Regions from separate parts of the Microbacterium sp. gxy059 genome, predicted to be linked through region 1. Evidence: riboswitches for the same ligand, from Rfam matches in the RefSeq annotation. Region 1 holds a riboswitch; each other region holds the start of a gene.
The links. A riboswitch is a leader RNA that binds a small molecule or an ion and turns the genes downstream of it on or off. The one in region 1 is predicted to bind thiamine pyrophosphate.

Region 1 (6,670 bases):
TGCGGCCGGCGGGCTCGGCGTAGAGCAGCATGCTGATGCCGGCGATGGGGGCGAAGAGCGCCAGCAGCGCGAGGCGGCGCAGCACCGTGCAGAGCGCGAGCCCCGTGAGGGGGAGGCACAGCAGCTCGAGGCCGATCGCGACGAGGCCGCTCGTCACGTCGATCGAGGCGAACAGCGGCACCGAGAGCAGCAGGGCGAGCGCGACCTTCGTGACGGGGTTCACGCCGTCGAGCCACACTCGCGGCGCGGCGACCCGCTGCGCGGGGACGGTGTCGGTCGTCATCGGCCGCTCCTCTCGCTCAGCGCGATGCGGTGCCCGCCGAGGTGCCTGAGCACTCCCGCGTCGTGGGTGACGGCGACGACGGATCCGCCGCGCGCGATCTCCTCCTGCATGAGGGCGACGACCTCGATCCAGCCCCGGCGGTCCTGCCCGAACGTGGGCTCGTCGAGCACGATGACGCGCGGCGACGCCGCGAGCACCGTCGCGACGGACAGGCGGCGCTTCTGCCCGCCCGACAGGGTGAAGGGGTTCGCCTCGGCGAGGTGATCGAGGTGCAGGCGCTCGAGGAGACCGTCGACGACCTCCGCGATGCGCGGCGCGGGCCAGCCGAGCGCTCGGGGGCCGATCGCGAGCTCCTCGCGCAGCGTGCGGGCGAGGAACTGGTGCTCCGGCTCCTGGAAGACCGTGCCGATGCGGGTGAGGAGCTCGCGCGACGTCCACTTCGCGGGCCTCCTGCCCGACCGTCCGGCGAGGTCGGGCGCCGAGACGACCTCCCCCTCGAGCTCGGGGATCAGGCCCGCGAGGGTCAGCGCGAGCGTCGACTTCCCGGCGCCGTTGGGCCCCGTGATCGTCGTCGCGGCGCCCGAGGGGATCCGCACCTCCAGACCCGTCTGCACAGGCGTGCGCCCGTCGCGCGACACGGCGAGGCCGCGGGCGGCCAGCACCGGGTCGTCCCCCGGCGAGGCGAGTGGCAGCGCGGGCAGCTCGATCTCGCGACCCGGCACCCACACGCCCGCCGCGGCGAGCGCGTCGCCGTGCCGCGCGAACACCTCGTCGGGCGGGCCGTCGGCGAGGAGTCCCCCGTCGGCCGCGAGCACGATGACGCGGGTCATGAGGTCGGCCCAGATCTCGGTGCGGTGCTCGACGACGACGAGGGTGGATCCGGTGCCGTCGACGATCCGCTCGACGCTCGCGCGCACCTCCGCGACGCCCTCGGGGTCGAGGTTCGCCGTCGGCTCGTCGAGCAGCAGCAGGCCGGGGCGCATCGCGAGCACCCCCGCGAGGGCCAGCCGCTGCTTCTGCCCGCCCGAGAGGGCCTTCGTGGCGCGGTCCGTCGGCACGTCGAGGCCGACGGCCTCCATCGCCTCCGCGACGCGGGCCGGGATCTCCGCGGCGGGAACGCCGAGGTTCTCGCACCCGAACGCGATGTCGTCGCCGACCTTCGACAGCACGAGGCCGGCATCCGGATCCTGCAGCACGAGTCCCGTGCGGCCGCGGCGCGTCTCGGGCGGCTCGCCGTCGACGAGGAGCGCTCCCGTGCGCTCCCCCTCGTCGGCGTCGCCCAGCACACCGGCGAGCCCCGCCATGAGCGTCGACTTGCCGGCGCCGGACGCGCCGAGCAGGAGCACGCGCTCGCCCGGCGCGATCTCGAACGTCACGTCGCGCGTCGCCGGGAGCCGGCGGCCCGCGTAGCGCCATCCCCAGCCCGCCGCGGAGACGCGAGCGGGTCCTGTGCCCGGCATCCTCAGACCTCGCGCGCGACTTCCCGGCCCGCGGCGAAGCGGCTGAGCGCGCCCGTCGCGGCGAGGGCGCGCACGAGCAGCCAGCCCACGAGGCCCGCCAGCAGAGCGCCCGACACGATGAGGGATCCGAGGTAGATGACGTTGAACTCGACGGTCTTCAGGATGTTGGGCGTGCTGCCGTAGAACAGCTCGAACGTCCATGCGGCGATGCCCGCGCCGACGCCCGCGAGCATCGCGGTGGGAAGGCCGAACCTGCGGTAGAGGAACGCGGCGAGCACGATCTCGGCCCCGAGCCCCTGGACGATGCCCGACAGGATCGTCGAGACGCCCCAGACGTTGCCGATCAGCGCCGAGACGGTCGCCGCGACGACCTCGACGAGGAGCGCCGCGCCTGGCTTGCGGATGATGAGCCCGCCCACGACGCCGCCCAGCAGCCAGATGCCGACGGCGATGCCGCCGAGCCCCGGCGTCAGGGCGTCCGCGGCGCCGAACCAGGCGCCGCCGACCGTGTTCCAGCCCCAGAACACGAGGCCGATCGCGACGCCCAGCACCGCGGCGACGACGATGTCGATGACCCGCCAGCGGGCGGTCGTGGTGCGTGCGGTCTTCTCAGACGAGGACACGGGTGCAGACATTGCTGTTCTCCTTCCTGCGCCGGCATGATCCGGATCAGGTTCGACGGTCGGCGCGCGGCTCGCGCCCTCTCAGCCCGGCTTCTCGGACTCCCGTGGGGTGGTGTGCGTCTCGGAGTATAGCCCGCCCCCTCCCGCCGCGGGCAAGCCGCCGGGAGGCGCGATGTCATCGGATCGTGAGCGGCGCGGGGCCGCTCCGTCGCCGCTTCCCGAGCCGGATCGAGTAACGTGACCGCGTGAGCACTGACGACGGATTCGACGCGCGCGACGAGGTCTCCCCGCGCGGCGCCGGCGCGGATCGCGCGGGCGGCGACGCCGACGCGACGGATCCCGACGCGCCCGACACCGATTCCGTCTCCGCGCTCGGCCGGATGTTCGACCCGCCTCCCTCCACGACGACGGGGTCCGTTCCGACCATCACCGGGCTGTTCGACGTCATCTCCGACGACGAAGACGAGGATGAGGACGACGACGAGGATCGGGACGACGACGCCGGCGAGGACGCCTCGGACGACGACGCGTATCCCGCGCAGCCCGAGACGGATTCGATCCGCCTCATCGGCGAGATGTTCGGCGGGTTCCGGCGGCGCGACCGCCGCCGCGACGGCGGCCTGGAGCAGATGCTCGGATCCGCCACGCAGTCGCTGCCCGTGATCGCCGACGGACGCGTGCTCGCGACCGGGGGGATCCCCGCGGTCCCGCCAGCGGGCTCCGTCGCCGCGGAGCAGCTGGCCGAGGCCCCGCAGGAGCCCCTCTCTCCGGAGGCGCAGACGCCCGACGACGGCGCCGAGCCCGCGACGCACGCGGGCGCCATCCCGATCATCGTGCCGGAGGAGCAGCCCGCCGCCGCGACGGCGCCCTCCCCCGATGCCGCACCGGCCGAGCCCGCTCCGCCGGCTCCCGGCGCCGCGTCGCCCGCCGAGCCCGCGCCGGGCGCCTCGACGCCCGGCGCCCCCACCGTGCGCACGGCCTATGTTCCGCAGGACGCGGACGACCAGACGCAGCAGGCTCTCGCGTGGCTCACCGCCGAGAGCGTGGGAACGGGACAGGTGCCGATCGTGGGCGGATCCGAGGAGCCCCTCCCGTCGCGCCGCGGCCGCGTGGTCGGCGCGATCGTCGCGCCGATCCTCACGGCGATCATCCTCGCCGTCGCCTACGTCGTGACCTTCGCCGTCTGGCCTCTCAGCTCGATCACCCCGAGCCTGCAGGCCGCGCAGGTCGAAGCGCCGACTGCCGCGCCCGCGCAGATGCCCTGGCCCGAGCTGGGGTCCGCGGCGCTGTCGATCGAGGGCACCGGCGAGGTGCTGAGCTCGGCGACCGCCGAGAACCCCGAGCAGCAGGTGCCGCTCGCGAGCCTCACGAAGGTGATCTCGGTCATGGTGATCCTCGATCGCCTGCCGCTCGAGCCCGGCGAGCAGGGCCCCGAGATCGGCTTCGGGTTCGCCGACCAGAACGAGTACTGGGCGTACACGTACCGCAACGAGTCGGCGCTCGAGGTGCCGGTCGACGGCACCCTCACCGAGTACCAGCTGCTCGAGGGCATCCTCCTCGGATCCGCGGGCAACTACCTCAACAAGCTCATCGACTACGCGTGGGACTACGACCGCGACGCGTTCGTGCTCGAGGCCCTCGGCTGGCTCGAGGAGAACGGGATCGACGGCATCTCGCTCGTCGAGCCGACCGGCATCCGGCCCGACAACGTCGGCACCCCGAGCGCGATCCTGCGCGTCGCCGAGGTCGCGATGCAGCACCCGGTCGTCGCGGAGATCGTCGCGAAGGACGAGGTGGAGCTGCCCGGCGCGGGGATCGTCGAGAACTCCAACCCGCTCAGCGGCGAGGAGGGCATCGTCGGCCTCAAGACCGGCGCGATCTGGCCCGTTCCCAACATCTGGAACCTGCTCACGGTGAAGCAGGTCGCCCTCGGCGACGGCGACCCCACGCGCGTGTACGCGGCCGTCCTGGGCCAGGACAGCGAGGATGCCCGGGCGGACGTCTCCCGACAGCTGCTCGACGCGGCGACGCAGGCGCTGCAGCCGGTCGAGGTGCTGCCGGCGGGAACGGTCGTCGCGACGGCGACGACGCCCTGGGGCGCGTCGACCGACATCGTGACCTCGGAGGCCGTGTCGCTGACGCTCTGGAACGGCGAGGGCAGCGAGCTCGAGACCGACTACGGCATCGACGTCGAGGCGCTGCGCGGCGCCGACGCCGGCACGCTCACGGTGACGGGCGCGATGGACAGCGCCACGGTGCCGCTCGAGACGTCCGACACCCTGGAGCGCCCGAGCCTCCAGTGGCGCCTCACCCACCCCCTCGACCTGCTGGGGATCACGGGGAGCTGACGCGGATCCGCGCGCTCCAGGTATGCGAAATGGCGGGATCCGGGGCTCCTGGCAGTGCATCTCTGCGACCCGGGCGGACCCGCCGGTCTCCGAGTATGCGAACCGGCGGGATCCGGGGCTCCTGGCAGTGCATCTCTGCGACCCGGGCACCGCGCTGCGCGTTCGGGTATGCGAAACGGCGGCGGGTGCGATGACGCAGGGCGGGATCCGGTGCGCGACCTCCTGATCGTCGCGGCGTTCGCGATCGTCGCGGGCGCCGGCGGGATCCTGCTGATCCGCCGCCGACCGAAGAGCGCGGATCCGATGTCGTCGAGCACCGCCGCGATCACGGTCGGCGTCATCCTCGTGGTCTGCGCCGTGGCCGGGCTCGTCGCGCAGGCGGGCATCGCGTTCTTCGGGTGGTGAGGGCGGGGCCGCCCGGTCCGAGGGCGCAAGACGGCGCGCCCCGGGCCACCCGGCGTGCGCTTCTGCGACCTGAGCGGAAGCTGCCTGGCCCGAGGATGCGAAACGGCGCGATCCGAGCCCTCTCGACGTGCTTCTCCGCGACTCGGGCGGATCCGCCCCGCCCCGCGTCGGCGAAACAATCGGATCCGGGGCCGCCCAGGGTGCGCTTCTGCGGCCCGGACGCTCTGCCGCACGCCCGAGGACGCGAGACGGCGCGACCCGGGGCCTCCCCCACGTGCTGGTCCACGCCCCGAACGCCACGCCGCCCCTCCGAGGAGGCGGGACGGCGCGATCCGCGCCGTCTCACCGTGCGCTTCTGCGACCTGAGACGAGCCTCTCGTCGGCGGCCGAGGGGCACGTCATCGCGTCCGCGTCCTCCGCGACGAACGGCCGGAGCGTGACCAGCGAGCCCGACAGGGTGGGCTTGCGCGTCCCATCACGACGCGTCATCGGCGGGCTCCTCGTCCGGGTGAGAGGCGGATCCGCTGCGCGTCCGCTCGTCGCGTCGCGCTGCCCGTGCGCCGGCGGACACCGCGAACCAGGCCAGCGATCCGACGACCGGCACGAGGAGGACCAGCAGCGTCCAGGCGATCGTCGCCACCGCGTCGAGCCGGGAGCGGATCACCGACACGAGCGCCCAGATCGCCAGCGCGACCACGAACACTACGGCGACCGACGCCACCATGTCGTAAGCGGACGGGATCAAGGGATTCGCCACGTCGTGCTCCTGTTCTCCGGGTCGTGGGCCGCGTCCGTCACCGAGCGAGACCACAACGATCTCATCCCTCGAACCGACAGACGAGGATGGCCACGAGGCAGGCGACCGCCAGCACGGCGAGCACCGGAAGGAGGCTCGCAGACGGATCCTGCACGGGAGCCCGCCACATTCCCACCGGAAGCGAGACACGCACCCCGCCACGCGCACCGTGTCTCACGAAACGCGGGAAAGAACGCCGCATTCCCGCCAGATGCGAGGCACGCACCGCCCACCCCGCGCGTCGTGGTTCATGCGCCGCGGGGACGAGCATCCGCCTCCCGCGGAAGGCGGGGCGCGGCGGATCAGCGGGTCGCCCAGGCGGTGATCGCGTCGATGATCCGGTCGTTCGTCGCCGCGTCGCGCACCGTGACGCGCACGCCGCGCCCCGGGACGGCGAGGGTCAGGGCTCCGGCCTCGGCGAGGAGGTGGGCGCGGAGCTCCTGCGCGCGGTCGCCGACGGGGATCCAGACGAAGCATCCGTCGGCGTGCACGATCGGGATGTGGGGACGGCCGTCGATCTCGGCGCGCTCCATCCGGTCGCGCAGCGTGCGCTCGATGCGCTGGCGCTCGGCCTTCAGCCACTCGACGCGGGCGTCGAGCTCGTCGAGCCCGTCGTCCGAGTAGGCGTGCGCGAGCGCGGCCGGGGCGGCGGGCGACGGATCCGGGACGCTCAGTCGGTCGCGCACGGCGGGGCCAGCGAGGAGGAAGGCGCCCGGCGCGGGCCCCGCCGCGATCGGCAGCGCCCGCAGCACCGC
Region 2 (6,670 bases), on a different contig from region 1:
TGGCCGTTGAGGTCGATGTGGAACAGCTTGCCCTGGTACAGCGCCTGCGCGATGCCCGCGGTGAAATTGAGCCCGGCCATCTGCTCGTGGCCGACCTCGGGGTTGACGCCGACGAGCTCGGGGCGCTCGAGCGTCTCGATGAACGCGAGGGCGTGGCCGAGCGTGGGCAGCAGGATGTCTCCGCGCGGCTCGTTGGGCTTGGGTTCGATCGCGAAGCGGATGTCATACCCCCTGTCCGTGACGTAGTCGCCGAGCAGGTTCACCGCCTCGCGGTAGCGCTCGAGCGCGGCGCGGACGTCCTTCGCGGTGTCGTACTCGGCGCCCTCGCGGCCGCCCCACATCACGAAGGTCTTCGCGCCGAGCTCGGCTGCGAGGTCGATGTTGCGCAGCACCTTGCGCAGCGCGAAGCGGCGCACCTGCCGGTCGTTGGAGGTGAATCCGCCGTCCTTGAAGACGGGGGCGGAGAAGAGGTTGGTGGTCACCATCGGCACGACGATGCCGGTGTCGGCCATGGCCTGCGTCAGGCGGTCGATCTGTTTCTGCCTCTCGGCGTCGGTCGATCCGAAGGCGAAGAGGTCGTCGTCGTGGAAGGTGAGGCCGGAGGCGCCGAGCTCTGCGAGCCTCTCGACGCCGTGCACGACGTCGAGGGGCGGCCGGGTGGGGCCGCCGAACGGGTCGGCCCCGCTGTAGCCGATCGTCCAGAGGCCGAACGCGAACCGGTCGGCGGGGGTGGGTGTCAGGGACATGATCGCTCCTTCGCGCTCAATAAGTTGTTTCAGACCACATACTAGAGTGGGGGCGTGGCGGACAGCATCGGCGTGAAGCAGCGCAACCTCTCGCGCGTCCTGCGGCTCGTGCACCGCGAGGGCCCGATGCCGCGCTCCGCCCTCACCGAGGCGACGGGGCTCAACCGCTCGACGATCGCCTACCTCGTCGGCGAGCTGCGATCGCTCGGGCTCGTGACCGACCACGGGGCCGGATCGACCAGCCGCGTGGGCAGGCCGTCGCCGATCGTCGCCGTGGATCCGCGCGTCGTCGCGATCGCCGTCCACCCCGAGGTCGACGCCCTCACCCTCGCCGCCGTCGCGCTCGATCGCCGGATCGCGGTGCGCGAGCGCATCGAGGTCGATCACCTGCTCGCCCCCGAGGAGACGGCGCGGATCGTCGCGGAGAGGATCGACGCGTGGGCGGCGAGCGAGCTGCGGGAGCACCGCGTCGTCGGGGTGGGCCTCGCGGTGCCGGGACTCGTGCGCGCCCGGGACGGCATCGTGCGCGAGGCGCCGCATCTCAGGTGGCGGGACGCGCCCCTCGCGCGCCTCGCGCACGAGGCGACCGGGCTCGAGGCGGCGGTCGACAACGACGCGACGCTCGGCGCGATGGCCGAGCACCTCTACGGCGCGGGCAGAGGCCACGACGCGATCGTCTACCTCAACGGCGGCGCGAGCGGCATCGGCGGCGGCATCGTCGTCGGCGGGTGCACGGCGCGCGGCGCGGGCGGCTACGCGGGCGAGTTCGGGCAGAACCGGCCGGGCATCGCCTCCGACGACGATCGCCGCGGCGGCCGTCTGGAGGACGAGGTCGACCGCGACCGGCTCCTCCGCGCCGTCGGACTGCCCTCGGCCGACGAGCCCGCGCTCGCCGCGGCCATCGCGCGCGACCCCGACGGCGTCTCCGCCGAGCTCGGACGCCAGCGCCGCATCCTCGCCACCGCGCTCGCGAACGCGGTGAACGTGCTCAACCCCTCCATCGTCATCCTCGGCGGGTTCCTCGCGACGATCCTGCAGAGCGATCCCGCCGGCCTGCGTGCGGCCGTCGCCGCCGACGCGATGGCGGCGAGCATGGAGGATCTGGAGATCCGCGTCGCGGCTCTCGGCGAGGATCGTCTGCTGATCGGCGCCGCCGAGGCGGCCTTCGCCCGGATCCTCGACGACCCCGCGCGCGACGGCCTCCCGCGCTGACGGGGCGCCCCGGTGACGCGCAGGTGAACGGATCCGGGGCGCGGGGGCAGGCGGGACCCGCGTCGTCGGATGCGCGTCCTCCCGCAGGATCCCGCGGCTGCCGGGCGACGTTCAGGCAGGGTACTCCCAGCGCTCGGCTACCTGTTGTTAACCTTCTCTCAACCTCGTGTTCGCTCGCGGGGACTGTCCTCGTCCGGGCGTCGATCGGCGCCGTCAGCCAGACCCCCAGGAGCAGCACGCGGTGGCGAACGACGCGAAGAACGACCCCCTGAAGGCCGCGAGCAGCAAGGGACCCGGGTCGGATCGCACCTGGCATCTCGCGTTCGGCCTGCTCCTCGCCGTCGCGCTCGTCGGGTTCGCGTTCTGGTCGCTCGGATGGGTGTCGCCCGAGACCAACCGGATCCTGCTGATCACCGCGATCGCATTCGGCATGTTCATGGCGTTCAACATCGGCGGCAACGACGTGGCGAACTCGTTCGGTACGAGCGTCGGATCCGGAACGCTCACGATGAAGCAGGCGCTCCTCGTCGCCGCGGTTTTCGAGGTGTCGGGCGCGATCCTCGCGGGCGGCGAGGTCACCGAGACGGTACGCAGCGGCATCGTCGACCTGACGGTCGTCTCGCAGAGCCCCGAACACTTCGTGTTCGTCATGATGTCGGCGCTCCTCGGCGCCGCCGCCTGGCTCTTCATCGCCACGCGCATGGGGTGGCCGGTCTCCACGACCCACTCGATCGTCGGCGGCATCGTCGGCGGCGCGGTCGCCATGGGCATCGCGACCGGCATCGGCGCCGCCGACATGGTGCAGTGGGGCGAGATCGGCAAGATCGCGGTGTCGTGGATCATCTCGCCGACCCTCGGCGGGATCTGCGCCTTCCTGCTGTTCTGGTTCATCAAGCGCTTCGTGCTCTCGCACGACGACGAGGGCAAGTCGGGCCACCGCGCGCTGCGCCGCTACGTGCCGTTCATCGCGGCCGGCGCATCGATCATCCTCGCCGGCATGCTGCTCGTGAAGGGCCTCAGCAACCTGCACCTCGAGTTCAGCGTGGTGCTCATCGTGCTCGCGCTCGCCATGCTCGGCGCGATCGTGTGGGCGGTCTCCTTCGCCCTCACGAAGACCCTCAAGAAGCGCTCGTTCACCAAGGCGAGCTTCACGCTCTTCGCCTGGATGCAGGTGTTCACCGCCTGCGCCTTCGCCTTCAGCCACGGCGCGAACGACATCGCCAACGCCGTCGGGCCCTTCGCCGCGGTCCTCGACGTGCTGCGCACCAGCGCGGTCAGCTCGGCGGCCGTCGTCCCGATGCCCGTGCTCGTCTCCTTCGGCATCGCGCTGCTCGCCGGACTGTGGTTCATCGGGCGTCGCGTCGTGACGACCGTCGGCAAGCGCATCACCGAGATCCACCCCGCATCCGGCTTCGCCGCCGAGCTCGCGGCGGCCAGCGTCGTGATGCTCGCCTCCGTGCTGGGCCTTCCCGTCTCGAGCACGCACATCCTCATCGGCGCCGTGCTCGGCGTGGGGCTCGTCAACCGGGCCGCCAACTGGGGGCTCATGAAGCCGATCGCCCTCGCGTGGATCATCACGCTGCCCGTCTCCGCGGGCATCGGCGCGGTCGGCTACCTCGTGCTCAGCGCCGTCTTCTGACGCCGAGAGGGGCGGGCCCGCCGCGGGGATCCCGCCCCGCTCCGCTCACCGGTCGCGCAGGGGCGCGGCGAAGAAGGCGTGCTCGTGCCATGAGGAGGCGACGAACGCCCGTCGCATCCGCTCGCGGGTCGCCGCGTCGGCCGCGGCCGCCGTGCGCGAGGCGATGTCGATCGCGCGCCTGGTCGCCTCCGCGAACGCGTCGTCGGCGTAGGTGTCGAGCCACGACCGGTACGGATGCTCGTCGTGGGAGAGCGCGTGCAGACGCTCGCCGACGACCTGGTAGATCCAGTAGCAGGGCAGCACCGCCGCCACGAGCTGCGCGTAGTCGCCGCGCGCGCCCGCCGCCTCGAGGTGCGCGAGATAGGCCTCGGTCGTGCGGCTCGGCGCCGCGGGCGCGTCGCTCGGGATCCAGCTCTCGTGCAGCAGGATCTCCGTGGCGACCGAGCTGTGCGCGCCCTGCGCCCAGAACGCCTGCTCCTCCTGCGTGGGGGCGAGGCGGCTCGCCTGCGCGAGCGCCCGCGAGTAGTCGCGCTGTTAGAGGGCGTCCTGCGCGAGGTACCAGACGAAGGCGTCGCGGTCGAGGGATCCGTCGCCGAGGCCGCGCACGAACGGCAGCGCGTCGATCGCCTCCCGCGCCTCCGACGACGCGGCCCACCAGTCGGCGGCCGCCTCCTCGGGCGTCGGAGCCGTCTCGAGGCCGCCGCGGGCCCACAGCCCCGCGAAGTGGCTGACGGGGCCGCTGCCGCCGCCCACCCGCAGCGCGGCGCCGTGGCGGATGCTCTCGGCCAGCCAGCGCTTCGCCTCGCCGACGGCGCCCGCCCGGTCGGCGCCGCCCGCGATCCGCGTCGCGATCGCCGAGGAGAAGGAGCACCCCGTGCCGTGCGTGTTCGTCGTCGCGATGCGCGCGCCGGGGAACTCGCGCACCTCGCCCGCGGCGGTCACGAGCGCGTCGGGGGCGTCGGCGCCCGCGAGGTGCCCGCCCTTCGCCACGACGTCGACGCCGAACTCCCGCGCCGCGCGGCCCGCCTGCGCGAGCACGGCGTCCCACGTGTCGGCCTCGGGCTCGGACACGAGCACGGCGAGCTCGGGGATGTTCGGCGTCACCACGTCCGCGCGGCGCAGCAGGTCGCGCAGCGCCGACACGGCGTCGTCGTCGAGCAGCCGGTCGCCGCTCGTCGCGACCATCACGGGATCCACGACCACGACGGGCGCACCGGCGCGGGCGAGCCACGCGTCGACGGCGCGGGTCACCTCCGCGTTCGCGAGCATGCCGATCTTCACGGCGTCGATCTCGATGTCGTCGCTCAGCGCGTCGAGCTGGGCGACGAGCACGTCGACGGGAGGCACGTGCACGGCGCGCACGCCGCGCGTGCTCTGGGCCGTGAGCGCGGTGATCGCGGCCATCCCGTAGCCGCCGTTCGCGGCGATGCTCTTCAGGTCGGCATGGATCCCGGCGCCGCCCGACGGGTCGGACCCGGCGATGCTGAGCACGCGGGGCGCGGGGCGGACGGATTCTTCAGGCGTGCGCATCGAGCGACATCCCTTCGCTAGTTCGAGCTAGATCAGGTTCGACGGGTGTGTTCTCAGCCCCGGCGGGGCACCCCGTGTCACGTACGCCGCACACTCTATCGGGCGCCGGGCGCGATCCGTACGCTCGGAGGATGACCGGATCCGTCGCCCTGCTCCGCGGCATCAACGTGGGCGGGAAGAACCTCATCCGCATGCCCGACCTCGCCGCGGCGTTCCACGACGCGGGATACGCCGACGCGCGCACCTACATCCAGAGCGGGAACGTCGTGTTCTCCCATGACGGCCCCGGCGGATCCGCCCTCGAGACGCGCGTGGAGGGCGTGCTCGAGGAGCGGCTCGGCCTGCCCCTCGTCGTCGTGACCCGCTCGCGCGACGAGCTGGCGGCGATCGTCGACGCCGCGCCCGCCTCGCACGGCGACCCCGAGCGCCGCAGCGACGTGATCTTCCTCAAGCACCCCGTCTCGGCCGCCGAGGTCCACGCGGAGTTCCCCGAGCCGCGCGAGGGCGTCGACGAGATCGCCGTCGGCGACGGGGTCATCTACGCCTCGCGCCTCGCCGCCCTCGCGTCGAAGAGCCGCATCTCGCGCATCACGCAGCTGCCGTCGTACCGGTCGATGACGATCCGCAACTGGCGCACCACCACCCGGCTGCTCGCGATGCTCGACGAGGGGTGAGGCCCCCGTCCCGCCTGCCGGTTCGCCCGGCCTTCTGCCCTCCCGGCTGGCCTGGATTCCCGCCCGCCCGGCTCGCGAGCGGCGCAGATCCTCGCGAGCGGCGCAGATATTCGGCCTGATTCCTGCGCCGTTCGCGAATTCCTGCGCCACTCGCGAGCGAGACGGCACGAGGCACGCGGCGCGAGACACGCGACACGCGACACGAGACGGGCGCCCCGGGAAGGGATCCGCCCTCGCGGGGCGGAGCCCGGTGTCGATAGGGTTCGGGGAACAGCCCCACGAGAGAGGACGTCGACGGTGACCATCCGGATCCCGCAGATCGCGCTGAACGACTCGCGCCCCTTCGCCGAGCTCGGCCTCGGCACGTACAAGCTCACCGGCGACGAGGGCATCGCCTCGATCCGCGCCGGCATCGACGGCGGCTACCGCCTTCTCGACACGGCCGTGAACTACGGCAACGAGCGCGAGGTCGGCGAGGCCGTGCGGCAGTCGGGCATCGACCGAGACGAGATCATCGTCACGACGAAGGTGCCAGGGCGGCACCACGGCTACGACGAGGCGATCGCCTCGGGGCGCGCCTCCGACGAGACCCTCGGGCTCGGGCGCATCGACCTGCTCCTCATCCACTGGCCGAACCCGCGGGTCGACAAGTACGTCGACACGTTCCGCGGCATGCTCGCCCTGCGCGACGAGGGGGTCGTGCGCTCGGTCGGCGTCTCGAACTTCACCGAGCAGATGCTCGCCCGCCTCATCGAGGAGACGGGCGTGACCCCCGCGGTCAACCAGGTCGAGCTGCATCCGTACTTCCCGCAGGCGGCGCTGCGCGCCTTCCATGCCGAGCACGGCATCCGCACCGAGAGCTGGAGCCC
Region 3 (6,670 bases), on a different contig from region 1:
CTCCCTCCTCGCGTCCTCCCCAGCCGCGGCCCTCCCGCTCGGAGCGGGCGAGCGGGCGCGCCTCGCGCGGAGGATCCGCGACGGTCGACCCGCGCGACTGGCTCGGCAGCATCCGGCTGTCCTGGTTCGCGGTCATCATGCTCGCGCTGGTCGTGATGGCCGTGCTCGTGCTCGTGCCGAGCGTGGGCGGATACCTCGAGCTCCGTCAGCAGATCCGCGCCGCCGAGCACTCGGTGCAGGTGACGAAGGACGAGATCGCCGAGCTGCAGCGCGAGAAGGAGCGGTGGCGCGACCCCGCCTACATCACCAGCCAGGCCCGCGAGCGGCTCTACTACATGATGCCGGGCGAGGTCGTCTACCTCATCGACGACGATCTCGACCACAGCGAGGATCCCGAGGATCCCGCTCCCGTGAGCGCCGAGGTGGAGGAGAAGCGCAGCGACTGGACAGGGTTCCTCCTGCGGTCGGTCGCGAACGCCGGCCTCGCGCAGCAGGCGGTCCCCGAGGAGCCAGCGGACGGCGGCGTCTTCGCCCCGGACCCCGAGCCCACCGAGACCCCCGGGTAACGGTTTCCCGCGCATTCGCGGGGAACGCGCCACGCGCGACCGGACTCGCGACGGCTCCGCCGGTACGCTCGTGAGGTGATGACCACTCCGCCGTTCCCTCCCGTGCGCCCCGCCGAGATCCGCGTCGTCAGCGAGCAGCTCGGCCGCGAGGCCCGCGGCGTCGTCGGCATCGCCGCCCGTTGCGCGTGCGGGAACCCCACCGTCGTCGCCACCGCTCCGCGCCTGCCCTCCGGCACGCCGTTCCCCACCTTCTACTACCTCACCCATCCCGCCGCCACCGCGGAGATGTCGCGGCTCGAGGCGGGGCAGGTCATGGTCGAGTTCACGGAGCTCCTGGCCTCGGACGACGAGGTCGCCGCGTCCTACGCCCGCGCGCACGAGGCGTTCCTCGCCGACCGCGCCCAGTACGGCGACGTGCCCGAGGTCGCCGGCATCTCCTCGGGCGGCATGCCGACCCGCGTCAAGTGCCTCCACGCCCTCGCTGGCCACGCCCTCGCGGCGGGGCCGGGCGTGAACCCCATCGGGGATCTGGCGCTGGAGAGGTCGTCCTGGTCGCCCGAGCGCTGCGCGTGCGAGAACCCGGGCGCGGCGCTCGCCGCCGAGGACGACGCGGGGTGAGGGCCGTCGTACGTCGGCGGCCGGGGGCGATGCTGATCGCCCTCGCGCTGGCGTGCGTGATCGCGCTCCCCGCCTCCGCCTCGGCGCAGGCGGACGTCGAGCAGCAGGCCCCGGCCTCGACGCCGTCTCCGACCCCGTCTCCCTCTCCGTCCCCGGACGACGAGGAGGAGGACGAGGAGGATCCGGAGCGCGCGCGGGAGTACTGGCTCGAGGAGTACGGCATCGCGGACGCGTGGGAGACGACCCGCGGCGAGGGCGTGCGGATCGCCGTCATCGACAGCGGCGTCGCCTCCGACATCCCGGAGCTCGATGACGCGGTCGTCGGCGGAGCCGACATGTCCGGCGTCGGCGATCCGGAGGGGCGCATGCCCCTCGGCGACAACGCGCTCACCCGCAGCCACGGCACCTACGTGGCATCGGTGGCGGCCTCCCGCGGCCTGCCCGACGACGCCGGGATGATCGGCGTCGCGCCCGAGGCGGAGGTGCTCGCGATCTCCCTCGGCTTCGGATCCGTCAGCGAGGTGCCGTTCTCCGATCAGGTCGCCGACGCGATCCACTGGGCCGTCGACAACGGCGCCGACGTCATCAACCTCTCCTTCACGATCAACCAGCCGACCTGGGGCGAGAGCTGGGATGAGGCGTTCCTCTACGCGATGGAGCACGACGTCGTCGTGATCGCGGCCGCCGGGAACCGGGACAGCGGCACGAACATCGTCGGCGCGCCCGCCACGATGCCCGGGGTGCTCGTCGTGGGCGGCGTCGACCGCGAGGGGCGCGCGAGCCAGGGGGCGTCGACCCAGGGCGTCACGATCGGCGTGACGGCCCCGAGCGAGCACCTGCGCGGGATCAGCCCGTCCGGGCAGGTGAACGAGTGGAACGGCACGAGCGGCGCGGCCCCCATCGTCTCGGGCATCGCGGCGCTGGTGAGGTCCGCGCACCCCGACCTCGACGCCGGCAACGTGATCAACCGGATCCTGCAGACCGCCTCGCCGCCCCCGCGCGAGTACGACGGGCGGGATCCGCTCTACGGGTTCGGCCTCGTCGACGCGCAGGCCGCGGTGGAGGCCGACGTCGAGGCGGTCGACAAGAACCCCGCCCAGGAGCTGCGCCAGTGGATCACGCTGAACCGCAGCGGGGAGATCTCGAACGACGCGGAGCCCGCCCCCGCCCCGGAGCCCGTGGAGATCCCGGCGCTCCCGCCGCCCGACCCGCCCGCCGAGGCGGGCAGCCCCCTCGTCCCGTCGTCCGACAGCCTGCGCGAGGTCACCCTCCCGCTCGTCGCCCTGAGCGTCGCTGGTATCCTGATCGTGCTCGGCGTCGTCGCTGTGTCCCGGCGCATCCGCTCGGTTCGCGCGCAGCACGCGCGGACGGGCTCCTGAACAAATTCCAAGGAGATTAGTTTCCGTGCCCAAGATCCTCATCGTCGGCGGTGGATACGCGGGTTTCTACACCGCGTGGAAGCTCGAGAAGCACCTGCGAGCCGGGGAGGCAGAGGTCATCGTCGTCGACCCGCTCCCGTACATGTCGTACCTGCCGTTCCTTCCCGAGGTCGCGGCCGGCGCCATCGAGCCCCGCCACGCGGTCGTCTCGCACCGTCGTCACCTCAAGAAGACGAAGGTCATCAACGCGAAGGTCGCGAGCATCGACCACGCGAACAGGACGGCGACGATCGCGCCCGAGCACGGCGAGAGCTGGGAGCTCGAGTACGACCAGATCGTCGTGACCGCCGGGTCCGTCTCGCGCACCTTCCCGATCCCGGGCATCGCCGACCACGCGATCGGCATGAAGTCGATCGAGGAGGCCGTCGCGGTGCGCGACCAGCTCGTGTCGAACTTCGAGAAGGCGGCCGCGCTCCCGAAGGAGAGCCCGGTGCGCCGGCGCCTCCTGACGACGGTCGTCGTGGGCGGCGGATTCGCCGGCATCGAGACGCTCGCGGAGCTGCGCTCGGCCGCCTCGGCCCTGCTCGAGAAGTTCCCCGAGATCACCTTCGAGGAGACGCAGTTCCACCTCATCGAGGCGATGGGGCGCATCATGCCCGAGGTCTCGCTCGAGACGAGCGAGAAGGTCCTCAAGGACCTCGCTCGGCGCGGCGCGTACGTGCACCTCGACACGCAGGTGGCCGACGCGACCGACGGCGTGGTGAAGACGAACACGGGCGAGGAGTACCCGAGCGACCTCATCATCTGGACCGCGGGCGTCATGGCGAACCCGCAGGTCGTGAACGGCAGCGACCTGCCGCGGGAGGCCCGCGGGCGGATCTCGACGCAGGCCGACCTGCGCGTCGTCGACGAGAGCGGCGCCGTGATCGAGGGCGCATGGGCCGCGGGCGACGTGGCGGCCGTTCCCGACCTCACGGGCGGCGGCGTGGGCGGCATGTGCGTGCCCAACGCGCAGCACGCGGTGCGCCAGGCGAAGCGCCTCGCGAAGAACGTCGTCGCCACGCTGCGCGGAGAGCAGCCGGTCGACTACGTGCACAAGAACCTCGGCGCGGTCGCGGGTCTCGGCCTCTACCAGGGCGCCTTCCAGTCGGGCAAGATCGCCCTCACGGGCTTCCTCGCCTGGTGCGCGCACCGCGGCTACCACGGCCTCGCGATGCCCACGTGGGAGCGCAAGTGGCGCGTCCTGTGGGGCTGGTGGCACAACTTCTTCCTGGGCCGCGACCAGGTGCAGCTGAAGGCCACACAGGATCCCCGCGCGTTCTTCGAGGCGTTCGCCTCGCGCCCCAAGCCGAAGACCGACGAGAAGTGACGCTCTGATGTCCTCCGAAGCGCCCCTGCCCGCGATGCGCGGGAGGGGCGCTTCGGCCATCCGCCCCCGTAGCCCAACCGGCAGAGGCAGCCGACTTAAACTCGGCGCAGTGTGGGTTCGAATCCCACCGGGGGCACCGTCCGCCGCCCTCCCGCGATGCGGTAGGTTGATCTGCGTTGACACGGGGTGCCGCGACCGCGGCTGAGATCACACCCGTCGAACCTGATCCGGGTAGCTCCAGCGGAGGGAATGTCATGCAGCAGATCGCGCACGCCGTCGAGAGGGTGCGGGCGGCCGCTCCTCTCGTGCAGTGCATCACCAACACCGTCGTGCAGCAGGTGACGGCCAACGCGCTGCTCGCGTGCGGCGCCTCGCCCGCGATGCTCGACCACGAGGCCGACGCGGCGCAGTTCGCGCGCATCGCGAACGGCATCCTCGTGAACTTCGGCACGGCGACCAGCCATCAGCTCCTCGCCGCCGACGCGGCGATCGCCGAGGCGAACGCCCTCGGCACGCCGTGGGTGCTCGACCCCGTCAGCGTGGGCGGCGTCGACTACCGCACCACGCGGATCCGCGCCGCGGCCGCCCAGCGCCCGACGGCGGTGCGCGGCAACGCCTCCGAGATCGCGGCGCTCGCCGGGCACGGCGCCGGCGGGCGGGGCGTGGACGCGACCGACGAGGTCGACGCGGTGCTCCCCGCGGCCGTCGAACTGTCGCGCGCGCTCGCCTCCGGAACCGGCGTCCCGGGATCCGTCATCGCCGTCTCGGGGCCGGTCGACGCGATCGTGCGGACGCGCGCCGAGGGCGGCGCCGACGTCGTGCGCGTCGGGGGCGGCAGCGACCTCATGCCCCTCGTCATCGGGACGGGCTGCTCGCTCGGCGCGGTCGCCGCGGCCTATCTCGGCGCCGCGGATCGCACCGACCCGGACGCGGCTCTCTGGGCGGTCGCCGCGGCGCACGCGCACTTCGCCGCCGCAGGCGCGCGAGCGGCGGAGAGCGCGCAGGGCCCCGGCAGTTTCGCGGTCGCGTTCGTCGACGCCCTGCACGCTCTCGCGCCGGAGGAGATCGCCGCCGTCACCGTGACGGCCGAGGTGCGGAGCGAGGAGCGGTCATGAGCCGTCTCGCCCCGTACGACTTCTCCCTGTACCTCGTCACCGACACGGCCCAGTGCGCCCGCGCGGGGAGGACGGTCGCGGAGACCGCGGCCCTCGCGGTGGCGGGCGGCGCGGGCGTCGTGCAGGTGCGGGACAAGACCGCGACCGACGCGGCGTTCCGCGTGCTGGTCGAGGACGTCCTCGACGCGATCGCCCGGGTGCGCCGCGCCGAGGGCATCGCCCGAGAGGTGCCGGTGTTCGTCAACGACCGCGTGCGGGTCGCGCGCGACCTCGGTCGCGACGGCCGCGCCGTGCACGTGCACATCGGGCAGTCCGACGCGCCGCCCGCCGAGGTGAGAGACCTGCTCGGCCCCGCGCCGCTCATCGGGCTGTCTGTCGCGACGTCCGGCGAGCTGCGGGCCGCCCGCGAGAGCGGCGCCGTCGATCTCGTCGGCATCGGCCCCGCCTACGACACCGCGACGAAGGCCGACGCGCCCTCCGGGATCGGGCCGGAGCGCATCGCGCTCCTCGCGGCCGAGGCGGGGCTGCCCGGCGTCGCGATCGGCGGCATCGACGCCGCGCGGGCCGCTGAGCTCCGGGGAACGGGCGTCGTCGGCGTGTGCGCCGTCTCCGCCATCTGCCTCGCGGAGGATCCGCGCGAGGCGTCCGCGCGGATGCGCGCCGCGTTCACGGGGGAGTGACACCCGCCGGACGCTAGACTCCGGTGCTCGTGGCGCGCTTCGGAAAACGGATCCTCCCTCCCCGCGACGGGATCACGGCGGCGCGCCTGCGCGCGCCTGGCGGCTCCCAGACCCACGCGGCCCGTGACCTGCCCGTCCCGGCGACCGTGCGGGAGTGGCTCTCCGACATCGTCATCCCGACGACGATGGGGCGCGAGCAGGCGTTCGGCGCGGAGCCGCTCGCCCCGGAGTACTTCACGGGTCGGGGAGAGCTGACCGACCAGACGGGCCGACGCGTGCGCCTCGACGACGCCGTCATCCCCGGCGGCTTCTACGTGTTCCACAAGCCCGTCCCATACGAGGACGCGATCCCCTTCGAGATCGACGTCGTCCACGAGGACGCCGACCTCCTCGTCGTCGACAAGCCCCCGTTCCTCGCCTCCACGCCCAACGGGGTCTTCGTGCGCGAGTGCGTCGTGACGCGGATGCGCGTGGCGCGCGGTGAGGACGACATCGTGGCGATCCACCGACTCGACCGCGTCACGGGCGGGCTGCTCGCCCTCTCGCGGCGCCCCGAGACCCGCGGCGCCTACCAGACGCTGTTCCAGCGCCGGGAGATCGAGAAGACGTACCGCGCCCTCGCGCACCTGCCCGCGGGCTGGTCGCCCGGCGACGCCCTGCCCCTCGGGCTGGAGGACGGCGAGGAGCGCGAACGCCGCTCGCGGCTGCGCAAGATCGACGGCGAGCGCCCCGTGCGCGAGATCCCCGGTACGCCCAACGCGCGCACCTCGATCCGGCTGCTGCGCGCGTTCCCGCACGGCGGCGGGTGGGCGGGCGAGTTCTCCCTCGTGCCGCACACGGGGCGCACCCACCAGCTGCGCGTGCACATGAGCGGACTCGGGATGCCGCTGCTCGGGGATCCCGTCTATCCCCGCGACGTCGACCCGGATCCGTACGACTTCTC

Region 2: it holds a riboswitch for thiamine pyrophosphate, as region 1 does, so the genes downstream of both, thiD (bifunctional hydroxymethylpyrimidine kinase/phosphomethylpyrimidine kinase) here and NHL53_RS00715 (ECF transporter S component) in region 1, are expected to answer to the same signal.
Region 3: it holds a riboswitch for thiamine pyrophosphate, as region 1 does, so the genes downstream of both, thiM (hydroxyethylthiazole kinase) here and NHL53_RS00715 (ECF transporter S component) in region 1, are expected to answer to the same signal.

Annotation. Positions count from the first base shown of each region.
Region 1 is NZ_JAMXWT010000001.1:178,897-185,566, forward strand. It holds gene NHL53_RS00705 (energy-coupling factor transporter transmembrane component T family protein) at 1-283, opposite strand, end outside; gene NHL53_RS00710 (ABC transporter ATP-binding protein) at 280-1,743, opposite strand; gene NHL53_RS00715 (ECF transporter S component) at 1,746-2,378, opposite strand; TPP riboswitch at 2,373-2,482, opposite strand; gene NHL53_RS00720 (hypothetical protein) at 2,612-4,714, shown strand; gene NHL53_RS00725 (hypothetical protein) at 4,925-5,119, shown strand; gene NHL53_RS00730 (PLDc N-terminal domain-containing protein) at 5,595-5,876, opposite strand; gene NHL53_RS00735 (aminotransferase class I/II-fold pyridoxal phosphate-dependent enzyme) at 6,218-6,670, opposite strand, start outside.
Region 2 is NZ_JAMXWT010000027.1:19,406-26,075, forward strand. It holds gene xylA (xylose isomerase) at 1-746, opposite strand, end outside; gene NHL53_RS13165 (ROK family protein) at 801-1,958, shown strand; gene NHL53_RS13170 (inorganic phosphate transporter) at 2,200-3,597, shown strand; gene NHL53_RS13175 (hypothetical protein) at 3,643-4,026, opposite strand; gene thiD (bifunctional hydroxymethylpyrimidine kinase/phosphomethylpyrimidine kinase) at 4,132-5,127, opposite strand; TPP riboswitch at 5,120-5,212, opposite strand; gene NHL53_RS13185 (DUF1697 domain-containing protein) at 5,259-5,801, shown strand; gene NHL53_RS13190 (aldo/keto reductase) at 6,099-6,670, shown strand, end outside.
Region 3 is NZ_JAMXWT010000032.1:212-6,881, reverse strand. It holds gene NHL53_RS13930 (FtsB family cell division protein) at 1-566, shown strand, start outside; gene NHL53_RS13925 (DUF501 domain-containing protein) at 645-1,184, shown strand; gene NHL53_RS13920 (S8 family serine peptidase) at 1,214-2,563, shown strand; gene NHL53_RS13915 (NAD(P)/FAD-dependent oxidoreductase) at 2,589-3,932, shown strand; tRNA gene NHL53_RS13910 (tRNA-Leu) at 3,995-4,068, shown strand; TPP riboswitch at 4,105-4,199, shown strand; gene thiM (hydroxyethylthiazole kinase) at 4,187-5,047, shown strand; gene thiE (thiamine phosphate synthase) at 5,044-5,727, shown strand; gene NHL53_RS13895 (pseudouridine synthase) at 5,757-6,670, shown strand, end outside.